DNA from 3 places in the Janthinobacterium kumbetense genome. Region 1 is predicted to be linked to each of the others. Evidence: predicted binding sites of a transcription regulator. Region 1 holds the regulator's gene; each other region holds the start of a gene.
What was found. The regulator NrdR, encoded in region 1, represses ribonucleotide reductase genes. The targets are predictions, from matches to a motif close to CACNANATNTNGTG.
Positions count from the first base shown of each region.

Region 1 (5,172 bases):
CAGGGCCATGATCAGTTGCACGATCAAATGGGCATTGGAGATGAGCGCGAGGAAAGAAAGATCTTGTGTAACGTTCATTGGCTGGCAGTCTGTTGGGTGAATTGTCCGGGGGTGGCGGGTAGGGCTCAGGCGGCGCGCATGCGGGCCGCGACTGCATCAGGCACGGCGCGCGGGCGCAGTGCCGAATCGACGCAGCCGATCTTGACGCGGGCCGTGTTGAGCAGGCGGTCGCCGCACCAGGCTTGTTGCAGGAAAACGATGGAGGCACGCCCCATTTTTTCTATGCTTAAGGTTAATCTTACCGTGTCATCGAGCCTGGCTGGCGCATGATAGTCGGCGTTGACGCTTTTGACAACGAACATCGCGTCATGCTGTTCCAGCAATGCCTGCTGGCCCACGTCGATGGCGCGCAGCCATTCGGTGCGCGCGCGCTCGAAGAATTTCAGGTAGTTAGCGTAATAGACGATGCCGCCGGCGTCGGTGTCTTCATAGTAGACACGTACGTTCCAGGTAAAGACTGAAGGCATGTTTATTGCGCCAGTAGTGAGATTGAGCAACATTTTACGCGATTTTTCTTCTTGTGACTGTGGGCGCTTGCTGGAAAGCCATGCAAAAGCTGCATATAAGTTGCACCGCAGCATTGTAAATCCGGCGTGTGCAATGGCAAGCTTCGTAACATACGCTTACATGCCATGGCCAGGTTTAAGCCCAGCTTAAAAGCCGCAGCCATCCCCGGGGCGGCCTGTGGCCGCGCCCGGGCGGCGATGGCGCGCGGCGATTATAGCCGCACGGTTGCATTCCTTGCTCAATTTGGGTACTTAACTTACAATTTGACTTCCATTACGTCTCACGTGACTGGCGAAAAGTCGGGCGATCTCCATGAATGGCGGTCGGCAAACCGGCGAAAGGTGGGCACCCACCGGGAAACGTGAGATTTTTCATCAGCCGTTCGCCTGGGTAGCCACTATGGAAAAGCACGAAGAGGCTGCCTGTCCAATGTTGTTATTCACTTAACGCCGGCTCCCCTCATTCGATCCAACCTGCCAGTACAAGCACCCTCATACTTGGAGTTTTTACATGTTTGCAAAAGATCACAACCTCGCCAACGTCGATCCTGAATTGTTCGCCGTCATTCAAAAAGAGAACACGCGCCAGCACGACCACATCGAACTGATCGCGTCGGAAAACTACACGTCGCCAGCCGTAATGGAAGCGCAAGGCTCGCAGCTGACGAACAAGTACGCCGAAGGCTACCCGGGCAAGCGTTACTACGGCGGCTGCGAATACGTCGACGTGGCCGAGCAACTGGCCATCGACCGCGTGAAACAGCTGTTTGGCGCCGAATGCGCGAACGTGCAGCCGAACTCCGGCTCGCAGGCGAACCAGGGCGTGTTCTTCGCCATGTTGAAACCAGGCGACCTGATCATGGGTATGTCGCTGGCCGAAGGCGGTCACCTGACCCACGGCATGCCGCTGAACATGTCCGGCAAATGGTTTGACGTCGTTTCCTACGGCTTGACGGCGGAAGAAGACATCGACTACGAGGCAATGGAGCGCCTGGCCCGCGAACGCAAGCCCAAGCTGATCATCGCCGGCGCGTCGGCATTCTCGAAAAAGATCGACTTCGAACGCTTCAGCAAGATCGCCAAGGAAGTGGGCGCCTACTTCATGGTCGACATGGCCCACTACGCCGGCCTGATCGCCGCCGGCCTGTACCCGAATCCGGTGCCGTTCGCCGACTTCGTCACCTCGACCACGCACAAATCGTTGCGCGGCCCGCGCGGCGGCATCATCCTGATGAAGGCCGAACACGAAAAAGCCATCAACTCGGCCATCTTCCCAGGTATCCAGGGCGGCCCGCTGATGCACGTCATCGCCGGCAAGGCCGTCGCCTTCAAGGAAGCGCTGAGCCCTGAATTCGTCGAATACCAGAAGCAAGTGATCAAGAACGCCGACGTGCTGGCGAAAACCCTGATCAAGCGCGGCTTGCGCATCGTTTCCGGCGGCACCGAATCGCACGTCATGCTGGTCGACCTGCGCGCCAAGAACCTGACGGGCAAGGAAGCCGAAGCCATCCTCGGTTCCGCGCACATCACCTGCAACAAGAACGGCATCCCGAACGACCCGCAAAAACCGTTCGTCACCTCGGGCATCCGCCTGGGCAGCCCGGCGATGACGACGCGCGGTTTCAAGGAAGCGCAAGCGGAAGAAGTGGGCAACCTGATCGCCGACGTGCTGGACAATCCGCATGACGCCGCCACCATCGAGCGCGTGAAAGCGGCCGTGAAAGTACTGGCCGACGCGCACCCAGTGTACGCAGCATAATTATTTGTCCAGAATGTGTCATACGGAGTAAGATTCTGTATGACACATTCCAGTCGTGCCCAAGGGCGCCCGGAGTGATTCGGGCGCCCTTTGTACAAGGGCGGCGATTTCCCGTAATTATTACTATAAAGTTGTAGCCAGCCCATGAAATGTCCATTTTGCCAGCACGGCGACACCCAGGTTCTCGATACGCGCGTATCGGAGGAAGGGGATGCCATTCGGCGCCGCCGCCGCTGCGGCAAATGCGACAAGCGTTTTACCACGTACGAACGCATTGAACTTATCATGCCGGCCGTCGTCAAAAAGAATGGCAGCCGGACGGAGTTCGCTGCGGATAAGTTGCGCGGCAGTTTGATGCTGGCCTTGCGTAAGCGTCCCGTCGCGGCCGCCTCTGTGGATACGGCCATCGCGTCCATCCAGGAAAAGCTGCTCACCAGCGGCTTGCGCGAAGTCGAATCCGGCTATATCGGCGAACTCGTCATGCAGGAACTCAAGCGCCTGGACAAGATCGCCTACATCCGCTTTGCCTCCGTCTACAAGAATTTCGAAGACCTGGCCGAGTTCCAGGACGCGATCGCCGAAGTGGGCCAGGCGCGCAAGCCCTGACGCTCACCCGGACATTCACTTTGCCGGCAACGGGGCCGCTCGTGCGCCCCGTGTTCACCATGCCAGCGCTTGCCTGGCAAGCGGTCTGATCAATCCCAACGCCGTTCTTCTCGACTTATCATCGTCCTGTTTGCGCTAGCGCAGACGCGGGTTTTTGCGCGCGCCTATCTTGTAGCTGGGCCGCCTGTTCCTGCGGCTCTTTCTGCGGAAGGGAGTAGCGCATGCGCAAGGGCGGTCGCACTATGTTTCCTGCGGATGGCAGCAGCCTCGTCGAAGTGCTGGTGTCGCTGCTGCTGTTGGCGCTGGGCCTGCTGGGCGCCAGCGTCCTGCAATTGAACGCCCTGCGCGCGCGCCACGAGTCGGCGCTGCTGTCGGCAGGCGTGCAACTGGCCGCCGGCATGGCCGAGCGCATGCGCGCGAATAACGTGCTCATGAATGGCCCCGATGCGGGCAATCCCTACCTGAACGTGGCATATGCGGCGGCGGACAGCGCCGAAGCTGGCGGTGGCGCGCCGGACTGTCTTGGCGCTGCCGCCTGCAGCGCGGCCGAACTGGCGCAATTCGACATCGCCGAATGGAAGCAAGGGCTGCATGCGGCCTTGCCCGGCGCGCGCCTGCGCATCTGCCGCGATCTTGCCGCGTGGGACGCCGCCGCCCAGGGCTTGCAGTGGGCGTGCAGCGGCGGCAAGGGCGCACCCATCGTCATCAAGCTGGGCTGGCGCGGCCGCCTGCCCGTTGGCTCGCCCGCCGTGAATGCGGCAGGCGAGTCGCTGCCCAGGCTGGCATTCCAGCTGGGCGGGGGCGGCGCATGAACGGCGGGCATCGTGGCATGAGCCTGATCGAATTGCTGGTGGCCCTGTCGCTCGGTGCACTGTTGATGCTGGCTGCCAGTAGCGTACTGCTGGCGGCCAGCGGCAGCTATGGCGACCAGTCCGCCAGCGCTCGCCTGGATGACAACGCCCGCTATGCGCTCGACACCATCGCCCGCGCCGTGCGCCAGACGGCGTATGTGAATTGGGACAGCAGCGCCGCGCCCGTCGCCCATGCCGTTTACGACAGCGCGAATGTCGCCGGGCTCGACGCGCGCAGCCTGGGCAAGAACAGCGACGGCATCAGCGGCGCGCTGCCTGGCGCCTTGCATGGCAGCGACGTGCTGGCCCTGCGCTATTACGGCGCCGGCAAGGAAGAGGGCGGCGACGGTTCCGTCCTCAATTGCGCCGGCTTCGGCGTGGGCGCCGCGCAAACGGAGGCGCAGCGGGGCTGGAGCATTTTCTACGTGGCGCAGGGCGCCGATGGCGAAGGCGAGCTGCGCTGCAAGTACCGGGGCGCGAACGGCTGGGGCGCGGACGCCGTCATCCGTGGCGTCGATGCTTTCCAGGTGCTGTATGGCCTCGACACGGATACGCCGCCTGACGGCGTGGCGAACCGCTATGTCAACGCCAGCGCGCTCGACGCCTACGATGCGGCGCTGCTGCTGGAAGGGGCGGACGCGGCCGCGCGTCAGCGCGATTTTCACCGGCGCACGCACTGGAAACGCGTGGCCAGCGTGCGCGTGGCACTGTTGCTGCACGGCGAGGCGGGACCGGCCGACAAGATGGCGGAACTGGGGCCGGCGCAGTTCGACCTGTTCGGCAAGGCGTATGCCGAGGCGCATGGCGCCGGCGACACGGGCGTGCGCATCGCGCGCGCATCGTTGCCTGCCGCGACGCGTTCGCGGCTGCGGCAACTGGTGCAGACGAGCATCATGCTGCGCAACGGGCCGGCCTAGGCGGGCGGCGCGATGGCTGGCGCGGGCGTCCGCTGTTGCGTGCCTTGGCGCCCACCTCGTGCGCGATGCGGCGGCGCCACCCTCGTGTATGTGCTGTGCCTGCTGGTGATCATCTTGTTGCTGGGCATATCGGCGGCGCAGATGGCCTTGCAGGGAGAAAAGGCGGCGCGCGGCGAGCGCGACCGGCAGATCGCGTTTCAGGCGGCGGAGGAGGCACTGGTGGATGCGCAAAACGATATCGAAGGCTTGCCCGGCGCGCCGGGACGCAGCAGCCTCTTCGCGCCAGGCAGTGCGGCCGGGTTCGCGGAGGGTTGTGGTGAGGGCGGCGCGCTGGGCCTGTGCCTGCCCGCAGCCCCGGAGGCGCCGGCCCTCTGGCTGAGTACGGACCTCGATGGCGCCGAAGCCAGCAGCCGCACCGTGCCATACGGCCAGTTTACGGGCGCCGTCATGCAGACGGGGCAGGGATTCCTGCC
Region 1 covers NZ_JAMQGR010000007.1:200,069-205,240, reverse strand. Annotated here, with positions in the region: gene tolQ (protein TolQ) at 1-78, opposite strand, end outside; gene ybgC (tol-pal system-associated acyl-CoA thioesterase) at 126-527, opposite strand; ZMP/ZTP riboswitch at 842-966, shown strand; gene glyA (serine hydroxymethyltransferase) at 1,078-2,325, shown strand; gene nrdR (transcriptional regulator NrdR) at 2,470-2,931, shown strand; gene pilV (type IV pilus modification protein PilV) at 3,153-3,743, shown strand; gene NCG91_RS19740 (PilW family protein) at 3,740-4,699, shown strand; gene NCG91_RS19735 (pilus assembly PilX family protein) at 4,739-5,172, shown strand, end outside.

Region 2 (5,172 bases), on a different contig from region 1:
AGCCTGGACGGACTGCGCCGCATGGTCATGCCCAGCGCCGTCCTCGCCATCGGCCTGGCCTGGGCCTTTCCCGGCAGCCAGGTCAGCATGGAAGGCAAGTCGGCCGTCTTCGGCTGGCATATTGCCGTGGCCGTGCTCGCCTACAGCACCTTGACGATTGCCGCGTTTCACGCCGTGCTGATGGCGCTGCAGGAATCGCGCTTGCACACGCGCAGCGAAAGCCGCGGCTTCATCGGCAGTGCGCTGGACCAGTTGCCAGCCCTGCTGACGATGGAAAAGTTGCTGTTCCGCATGATCGGCCTGGGGTTTATTTTGCTCAGCCTGACCGTGCTGTCGGGCATCGTGTTTTCCGAGCAATTGTTTGGCAAGGCGCTCAACTGGGATCACAAATCCGTGTTTACCATGCTGTCGTGGCTGCTATTTGCCTCGCTGCTGGCAGGCCGCCGCTTCCGCGGCTGGCGCGGCAAGACGGCCCTGAGTTTTACCCTGGCCGGTTTCGCCACCTTGCTGCTGGCCTATGTCGGCAGCCGTTTTGTACTGGAAGTGGTTTTACACCGAGGATTCGCATGACACGTGTTTTATTCTGGCTGGCGCTGGTGTTCCTGGTGCTGTTCGCTATCCGCAGCAAGATCCGTGGCATGCAGCAGCGGGCCCGCGCGCAACAGCAACAGCGGCCGAATCCGTTTACGCCGCCGGTGCGGCCGCAGGAGTTGCCGGATGCCGAACTGATGCTCTGCTGTGCCCATTGCGGCGTGTACTACCCGGCCTCGGAAAACGTGCAGGCCAAGGGCCACGACTACTGCAGCCACGCGCACGCCACGCTGTAAGGGGCGGTCCGCAGGCGCGCGTGCGTTGCTCATCCGTATCGTAACGTCCTCCGGCATCCGTCCGGCGTAGCATCTGCAGCAGGCGGTTCGTCGCCGCCATTGCAGAAAGGCGCGCTCACCATGTCCCGTCCCAGCCCCCGCTCCATCCCGCCGACCGCCGACGGCATGCCGCCGGCGCCGCAACTGAGCGGCAACTCGCTGCCCATGCAAGCGCTGCGCGCGCAGATCGGCCGCATCGCCTGCTGTGGCGCGCCGGTGGCCATCCGGGGCGAATCGGGCACGGGCAAGGAACTGGCGGCGCGCGCCATCCATGCGCAGGGCGCGCGCGCCAGCTTTCCGTTTATCGCCGTCAACTGCGGCGCCATTCCCGAAGCGCTGATGGAAGCGGAATTCTTCGGCTGCCGCCCGGGCGCCTATACGGGCGCGCTGCACGAGCGCCAGGGCCTGTTCCAGGCGGCCCACGGCGGCAGCCTGCTGCTCGACGAAGTCGACGATCTGCCGCTGGCCATGCAGGTGAAACTGTTGCGCGTGCTGCAAGAGCACCGCGTGCGCAAGCTGGGCGGCAGTACTGACGAAGCCGTCGACGTGCGCATCCTGTGCGCCAGCCAGCACGGCCTGACGCGCGGCGTGGCCGCCGGGACGTTTCGCCAGGACCTGTTTTACCGCCTGAATGTGATCGAGCTGGCGCTGCCGCCGCTGCGCGAACGGCGTGGCGATCTGCAGGTATTATGTGAGGTGATCCTCGCGCGCCTGTCGCCGCGCCGGGTCGTGAGCCTGGCGCCGCCGGTGCTGGCGGCCCTGGCCGCATATGCGTTTCCCGGCAATGTGCGCGAACTGGAAAACGTGCTGGAACGGGCGCTGGCCTTTGCCGATGGCGGCGTGATCGCGCTCGATGGGCTGGCCTTGCCCTCCGCGGCGGGCAACGTGCCCTTGCGGGCGGCGCCGGCCATGCCGGCTGTGTCGGAGCGGCAACAGTGTCTGCCCGGCATGGCGGCGTATGGCGTGGCCAAGGTCTTGCCGCTGGACGTGTATTTGCGCCAGGCCGAGCGCGACATGATCATGCTGGCGCTGGTGCAGGCGCGCTACCACCGCGCACGGGCGGCGCGCCAACTGGGCCTGAGCGTGCGCCAGTTGCGTTACCGTATGCAGAAATTGACGATACAGGAAGCCCTATTTGATGAGCGTATGGACGATAGATGAAGACGGCTGGTGCGACGGCGCGCTGCGCTATGACTCGCCGTACTGCGATGCGCGCCCGGACGGTGCGCAAGTCGACTTGCTGGTGATCCATAACATCAGCTTGCCGGGTGGCCGCTTTGGCGGGCCGCATGTGTCGGACTTGTTTACGGGCCGGGTAGATTATAATGCCGATCCTTCTTTCGCCGACCTGCGTGGCTTGCAGGTGTCGGCGCACTTTTTTGTGCGGCGCGATGGTGCGCTGTTGCAATATGTTTCTGCTGATCAACGTGCCTGGCATGCGGGCGCGTCCGCCTTCGAAGGACGCCCGCAGTGCAATGGCTATTCCATCGGTATCGAAATGGAAGGTGCGGACGATGTGCCGTTCCAGCGGCGGCAATATCATGTGCTGGCGGCGCTGACGGCGGCGCTGGTGGCGCGCTACGGGCTGTCCCAGGTGCGCGGCCACGAGCATATCGCGCCGGGCAGGAAGACGGATCCGGGGCCGTTTTTTGACTGGCATTTTTATCAAGAATGCTGGCTGGAAACCCTGAGCGGACAAGCTGCGTTAGCGCTTACTTCGCGTGGATTGGGCTTCCCATCCATGCCCTGAAAAGTCAACCGAAATCGTATATGAAAATACAAAAAATTACGCCGACGGATGCCGGAAAACTATTGCATCGCCCTTCGATGGGCACTACAATTAGTGCAGAAGTTGGATGTAAAGACTATATGTAGTGCCATCACAGACGTTTTCAGAATTATTGTCAAAGCTACCCGGATTGCTGATAAAGCACTGGAACTGGCGGTTTATCACCCTTGATCGTGTTTTGCGCCAGCCGGGCAGTGCGGTGTGGCGAGATGGATACTGAGCTGTTTTATGTACTATGAATTTACTATTTAGCAACAAATACCTGAAGAAACCCTGACCATCGGGCGTTCTATTCAACAACACACGCGGCAGCAAAACTGCAGGCTGACTTTAGCTGACAACGGGAGCTTCAATGCAATCACCACAAGATATTTCCATCCATCCAACGCCAGTATCGCCAGCGCCAGGCGCGGCCAACAGCGTAGCGAGCACGGGCGCGGCATTGGGCGACTATCGCATCATCCGCCGCAACGGCGCGGTGGTGGCATTTGAGCCTTCGAAGATCGCCATCGCCATGACCAAGGCGTTTTTGGCCGTTAACGGCGGCCAGGGCGCAGCCTCGGCCCGCATCCGCGAACTGGTGGAACAATTGACCGACGGCGTGGTCGCTGCGCTGGTGCGCCGCCACCCGGGCGGCGGCACCTTCCATATCGAAGACGTGCAAGACCAGGTGGAACTGTCGCTGATGCGTTCGGGCGAGCACGACGTGGCGCGTGCCTACGTGCTGTACCGCGCCAAGCACATGGAAGAGCGCCGTCTGCAGAAGGAAGCGCAAGGCGCCTCGGCGCAAGTTTCCGCACCACAACTGAACGTGACCGACAACGGCGTGCGCCGCCTGCTGGACATGCAGGAAGTACGCGACCTGATCAACGCCGCCTGCGCCGGCCTGGAAAAGCACGTCGATGCCGACGCCATCCTGGCTGAAACCGTGAAAAACCTGTACGACGGCGTGCCGGTGGAAGAACTGCACAAGTCGGCCATCCTGGCAGCGCGCGCGCTGATGGAAAAAGACCCGGCCTACAGCCAGGTCACGGCCCGCATCCTGCTGCACACGGTGCGCAAGGAAGTGTTCGGCAAGGAAGTGCCGCAAGCGGCCGCTGCCGCCGAGTACCTGACGTATTTCCCGCAATATATCGCCAAGGGCATCGCCGCCGAGCTGCTGAACCCGGTACTCGCCAGCTTCGACCTGGAACGCCTGGCCAAAGCCATCGTGGCCGACCGCGACTTGCAATTCGGCTACATCGGCCTGCAAACCCTGTATGACCGCTACTTCCTGCACATCCAGGACGTGCGCATCGAAATGCCGCAGGCGTTCTACATGCGCGTGGCCATGGGCCTGGCGCTGAACGAGGCGGACCGCGAAGCGCGCGCCATCGAGTTCTACAGCCTGCTGTCCTCGTTCGACTTCATGAGCTCGACCCCGACCCTGTTCAACTCGGGCACCCTGCGCTCGCAGCTGTCGTCGTGCTACCTGAGCACCGTCTCGGATGACCTGGAAGGCATCTACGACGCCATCAAGGACAACGCGCTGCTGGCCAAGTTCGCCGGCGGCCTGGGTAACGACTGGACGCCAGTGCGCGCCCTGGGCGCCCACATCAAGGGCACCAACGGCAAGTCGCAAGGCGTCGTGCCGTTCCTGAAAGTGGTCAACGACACTGCCGTGGCAGTCAACCAGGGCGGCAAGCGCAAGGGCGCCGTCTGCGCCTACCTGGAAACCTGGCACATGGACATCGAGGAATTCCTCGACCTGCGCAAGAACACGGGCGACGACCGCCGCCGCACGCACGACATGAACACGGCGAACTGGATTCCCGACATGTTCATGAAGCGCGTCATGGAAAAAGGCGAATGGACCCTGTTCTCGCCGTCGGACACGCCAGACTTGCACGACAAGGTCGGCAAGGCTTTTGAACAGGCTTACGTGGGCTATGAAGCCAAGGCCGCCGCCGGCGAAATCCGCGTCTTCAAGAAGATCGCCGCACTGGACCTGTGGCGCAAGATGCTGTCGATGCTGTTTGAAACGGGCCACCCATGGATCACGTTCAAGGACCCTTGCAACATCCGCAGCCCGCAGTCGCACGTCGGCGTCGTCCACAGCTCGAACCTGTGCACGGAAATCACCCTGAACACCAGCAGCGATGAAATCGCCGTCTGCAACCTCGGTTCCGTGAACATGCCGGCGCACATGAAGGAAGGTAAGCTCGATCACGTCAAGCTGGCCAAGACCGTCCGCACCGCCATGCGCATGCTCGACAACGTCATCGACATCAATTACTACGCCGTCGACAAGGCGCGCAATTCGAACATGCGTCACCGTCCGGTCGGCATGGGCGTGATGGGCTTCCAGGACTGCCTGCACATGATGCGCATTCCGTTCGCCTCGGACGCCGCCGTGTCGTTTGCCGACACCTCGATGGAAGCCGTCTGCTACTACGCCTACCTGGCGTCGACGGAACTGGCCGAAGAGCGCGGCCGCTATGAATCGTATGCCGGTTCGCTGTGGGACCGCGGCATCCT
Region 2 covers NZ_JAMQGR010000004.1:336,360-341,531, forward strand. Annotated here, with positions in the region: gene NCG91_RS15135 (cytochrome C assembly family protein) at 1-570, shown strand, start outside; gene NCG91_RS15140 (PP0621 family protein) at 567-827, shown strand; gene NCG91_RS15145 (sigma 54-interacting transcriptional regulator) at 948-2,027, shown strand; gene ampD (1,6-anhydro-N-acetylmuramyl-L-alanine amidase AmpD) at 2,005-2,616, shown strand; gene NCG91_RS15155 (ribonucleoside-diphosphate reductase subunit alpha) at 3,008-5,172, shown strand, end outside.
Region 2: a site for NrdR is predicted at 2,730-2,743, ahead of NCG91_RS15155 (ribonucleoside-diphosphate reductase subunit alpha). Genes of this name have one in related genera too.

Region 3 (5,172 bases), on a different contig from region 1:
CTGGCCTCCGCCAGGCGTGGCGCGAAATGCGCGCAGCTGACGACGCCGGCGCCATTGGCGTCATCGAGGCACACTTGCAGGCGCTCGACGGGCGTGTCTTCATCGACGGGCAGCCAGGCGGCACCCGCCTTGGCGATGGCCGCCTGCATCAGCAGCAAATGGGCGCCGCGCGGCAGCCACAGGCCCACGATGTCGCCCGGCTTGACGCCGGCAGCCACCAGGCGCGACGCGGCCAGGCCCGCCTGGGCATCGAGTTGCGCATACGTGATGCGGCGCGCGCCATCGATCAGGGCGATTTGCTGCGGGCAGCGGCGGGCCGTCGCTTCCAGCAGGTCGGCCAGCACTTCCTCGCGCAGCAAATCCGGTCGCGGCGGGCCGTACAGGATGTCGGCATGGGTGGAAGGGGTGCCTGGGCTGGCTGCGGTGAAATCGTTCATGGATGACGCTTATCTGTAATGCGGTGTGAGGAATCTGACGGGCTGCGCGTGGTGCGCAGCACAGTTGATACATTACAGCACGCAAGACATTTCAGCGTTGCAGAACGGGGAATTTTGCGGGGCTTTCCGAAATAATGTGCTTGTCGGCTCAACTGCCATGATTACGGAATGTAAAACGGGGAAACATGGCGCCGATTTGCGCCACCGTGCGCGCCGCCGGATAGCCGTGCAGGGGGCGCCCGGACAGCGCCGCATCCGCGCAGCCTTCGGCGCGGAACTGCTGCAGCACGTAGTTATCGACGCCTTTGGCGGCCAGAGTGGAGGCCAGGGCCAGCAGCTGGTCGTCCGGCAGCAGGTCCGGATGGGTGGTGGTGCGGCATTCGTAGGCGACGCCGCTGGCGAGGATGGCATCCAGGCAGGCGCGCGCCGGGTTGCCGCTGCCGGCCACGCGGGTCACATGTCGATAGTCGGCAAACGGCGCCTTGATGTCGAAGCCCACCCAGTCGACCAGGGGCAGCACTTCCTGCAGGCGCTGCGGATAGATGCAGGCCGTGTGCAGGCCGATGCCGAAACCCAGTTCCCTGACGTCCTGCATGGCGCGGCCCAGCGCCGGATCCATGCACGCTTCGCCGCCGCTGAAGACGACGGCGTCGACCAGGCCCGTTCTGCGGCGCAGCCAGGTCAGGACGTCCTGCCACGGCATGGCGCCTTCCGGCGTGCGCGCCTGCAGGTGCGGATTGTGGCAATAGCCGCAACGCCAGGGACAGCCCTGCACGAACACCACGGCCGCCAGCTTGCCGGGATAGTCGGTGGCGGAAAAGGGCGTCAGGCCGCCCACCTTCAATTCAGCCGCCATGGCAGGCGGGCTGGCCGACCCGGGCGCTCGCTTCCGTAAAATACTGGCGTTCGTGGAATTCGCCCTGCTTGCCGATGTTGAACGAGGCGACGGGGCGGTGGTAGCCCATCACGCGGGTCCAGATTTCGCAGCGCTGGCGTTCCGTATCGAGCAGGGTGATGGCGGGAGTGAAGTCGGGACGTGCATTCATGGCGTTTCCTTAAGTGATGGAGCAGGTTGGGCTTGCTTGCGGGCAATGAGCTCCGCATCGCAGGTGGGACAGAATTCATGCTTGCCGGCCAGGTAGCCGTGGCGCGGGCAGATGGAAAATGTGGGCGTGACGGTGATGTAGGGCAGCGAAAAGCGGCTCAGCGCGCGTTTTACCAGCTCGCGGCAGGCGTTGGCGTCGGACAGCGCTTCCGTCATGTACAGGTGCAGCACCGTGCCGCCCGTGTATTTGCGCTGCAGCACATCCTGTAATTCCAGCGCCTCGAACGGGTCGTCCGTGTGGCCGACGGGCAGTTGCGACGAATTCGTGTAATACGGGTTGTCGGCGGTGCCTGCCTGCAGGATGGCGGGAAAGCGCTTGCGGTCTTCGCGGGCGAAGCGGTAGGTCGTGCCTTCGGCCGGCGTCGCTTCCAGGTTGTACATATGGCCCGTCTCTTCCTGGAAGGCCACCATGCGGGCGCGCACGTGGTCGAGCAGGCGCACGGCCAGCGCGTGGCCTTCTGGCGTCGTGATGTCCCAGGCGTCGCCGCTGAAATTGCGGATCATCTCGTTGATGCCGTTCACGCCCAAGGTGGAAAAGTGGTTGCGCAGGGTGCCCAGATAGCGTTTCGTGTACGGGAACAGGCCTTGCTGCATCAATTCCTCGATGGTGCGGCGCTTGATTTCCAGGCTGGTCTTGCCCAGTTCCAGCAGGCGGTCCAGGTCTGCCATCAAGGCTGGTTCGTCGCCGCGCCACAGGTGGCCCAGGCGCGCGCAATTGATCGTCACCACGCCCAGGGAGCCCGTCTGCTCGGCGGAGCCGAACAGGCCATTGCCCCGTTTCAGCAATTCGCGCAAGTCCAGCTGCAATCGGCAGCACATGGAGCGGATCATGTTCGGCTTGAGTTCCGAATTGATGAAATTCTGGAAGTAGGGCAGGCCGTAGCGGGCCGTCATTTCGAACAGGCATTCGGCATTCTCGCTATGCCAGTCGAAATCCTCGGTGATGTTATAGGTGGGGATGGGGAAGGTGAAGACGCGGCCCTTGGCGTCGCCCGCCATCATGATCTCGATGTAGGCGCGGTTGATCATGTCCATTTCCGCCTGCAGCTCGCCATAGCTGAAGTCCATCTCCTGGCCGGCGATGACGGGAATCTGCTCGCGCAGGTCGTCCGGGCAAACCCAGTCGAAGGTGAGGTTGGTGAACGGCGTCTGCGTACCCCAGCGCGATGGCACGTTGAGGTTGAAGATCAGTTCCTGCATGTACTGGCGCACGTCTTCGTAGCGCAGGCTGTCCTTGCGGATGTAGGGCGCCATATAGGTGTCGAAGGAGCTGAACGCCTGCGCGCCGGCCCACTCGTTTTGCAGCGTGCCGAGAAAATTGACGATCTGGCCGATGGCGCTCGACATGTGTTTCGGCGGACCGGACTCGATCTTGCCCGGCACGCCATTCAAGCCTTCGTGCAGCAGGGTGCGCAGCGACCAGCCGGCGCAATAGCCGGCCAGCATGTCGAGGTCGTGGATGTGCAGCGCCGCTTCGCGGTGCGCCGCGCCCACTTCCGGCGGATAGACCTGGTCCAGCCAGTAGTTGGCGATGACCTTGCCCGACACATTGAGTATCAGGCCGCCCAGCGAGTAACCCTGGTTGGCGTTGGCGTTGACACGCCAGTCGCGCCGGTCCAGGTATTCATTGATGGACGCGGCGACATCGACCTGGCCGCGTGTGGGGGAAACTGCATTCGTCGTCATGAAACCTCCAATAAACACAACATGCGGTGTTTTTATGGAGATTAATCACTAAATATAGTGGCGTCAAAGGGTGCGTGCAGTGGCGTGACGAATCCTTGATGCAGGTGAAAAAAGCGCCCTCGTTTACTTTTTCAGGCGGCCCTGGCGCAGGATGAAGGCGCTCGCGGCGAAGTAGGCGGCGCCGCAGACGGCGATGCTGAGGATGGAGGCGGGCAGCACGTGCGCCCAGATTTCCCGCGTCGAGAAGGTGCTCCAGCTGGCCACGCGCGCGTCGAACGTGACGTAATTGGCCAGCAGCCAGTAGACGGCCAGCAGTCCCGTGCAGATGGCGGCCTGGCGCGTCACGGGCATGGCGCGGCGCGCGAAGACGGCTTGCAGGAACAGCAGCAGCACGCCCGGATACGCGCCCAGTACTTCGGGCGACAGCACGGAGAGCGCCTCGGCGTCGTAGCCTTCCGTGGGGGAGGCCCACTGCACCTGCAGCACGGTGAGGAACAGGGTGAGCAGGAAGATCAGCAGCGGTTTGCGGGGCATGGCGGGCAATCGAAGAGGGAGAAAAGGAGGGCATTTTACAGCCAGGTCAAGCAAGTTGAACGCGCACCAGCCATGCATGCATTCCTTCACCTGCGTCAAGGACTGGGCAGCCTGGGCGGGGCTATAGTCTGCACCCTGAGCCGATACAGGACTGTGAACACCATGATGCTTGAATCAACCACCGCCACCCGCGTGGCCGGACCGCTGGAACTGGTCTGTCCCGCCGGCAGCCTGCCAGCCTTGAAAGCGGCCGTCGACAATGGCGCCGACACCGTGTACCTGGGCTTTCGCGACGCCACCAATGCGCGCAATTTCGCCGGCCTCAATTTCGACGAGAAGGCCATCGCCGAGGGCGTGCGCTACGCCCATCAATATGGGCGCAAGGTGCTGCTGGCGCTGAACACCTATCCGCAGCCGCACAACTGGGCCGTGTGGCGCAGCGCCATCGACCGCGCCGCCGATGCCGGCATCGACGCCATGATCGTGGCCGATCCGGGCTTGATGGCGTATGCGGCCCAGCACCACCCGCAGCTGCGCCTGCACCTGTCCGTCCAGGGCTCGGCCACCAACTACGAAGCCATCAATTTTTACCATGAACACTTCGGCATCGCCCGCGCCGTGCTGCCGCGCGTGCTGTCGATGGCGCAGGTGGAGCAACTGATCGCCAAGACGGAAGTCGAGATCGAGGTGTTCGGCTTCGGCAGCCTGTGCGTGATGGTCGAGGGACGCTGCGCGCTGTCGTCGTATGCGACGGGCGAGGCGCCGAATACCCATGGCGTGTGCTCGCCGGCGAAATCCGTGCGCTGGCTGGAAACGCCAAACGGCCTCGAGTCGCGCCTGAACGGCGTGCTGATCGACCGCTATGCGCCCGGCGAGAACGCCAGCTATCCCACCCTGTGCAAGGGGCGTTTCGAAGTCAATGACGAAGAGTATTACGCCATCGAGGAGCCGGCCAGCCTGAACACCCTGGCGCTGCTGCCGCAACTGATCGCCATGGGCGTGCGCGCCGTGAAGATCGAAGGGCGCCAGCGCAGCCCCGCGTACGTGGCGCAGGTTACGCGCGTGTGGCGCGAAGCGATCGATGCCTGCCGCGAAGGCAATGCGCGCTACGCCGTCAAGCCGGGCTGGATGGCGGCCATGGACAAGCTGGCCGAAGGCCAGCAGCACACCTTGGGCGCTTACCACAGATCTTGGAAATAGAGGATGAACATGCTGAAGCTTTCACTGGGCCCTTTGCTGTACTACTGGCCGCGCGCCACGGTTTTCGAGTTTTACCAGCAGATCGCCGGCACCGCCGTCAATATCGTCTACCTGGGCGAGACCGTCTGCTCGCGCCGGCATGAGGTGCGTCTGGCCGACTGGCTCGATATCGCCGACATGCTGGCCGCCGCCGGCAAGGAAGTGGTGCTG
Region 3 covers NZ_JAMQGR010000020.1:5,295-10,466, reverse strand. Annotated here, with positions in the region: gene NCG91_RS27230 (Pls/PosA family non-ribosomal peptide synthetase) at 1-437, opposite strand, end outside; gene NCG91_RS27225 (anaerobic ribonucleoside-triphosphate reductase activating protein) at 586-1,293, opposite strand; gene nrdD (anaerobic ribonucleoside-triphosphate reductase) at 1,283-1,483, opposite strand; gene NCG91_RS27215 (ribonucleoside triphosphate reductase) at 1,480-3,228, opposite strand; gene NCG91_RS27210 (hypothetical protein) at 3,352-3,762, opposite strand; gene ubiU (ubiquinone anaerobic biosynthesis protein UbiU) at 3,925-4,962, shown strand; gene ubiV (ubiquinone anaerobic biosynthesis protein UbiV) at 4,972-5,172, shown strand, end outside.
Region 3: a site for NrdR is predicted at 3,275-3,288, ahead of NCG91_RS27215 (ribonucleoside triphosphate reductase). Genes of this name have one in related genera too.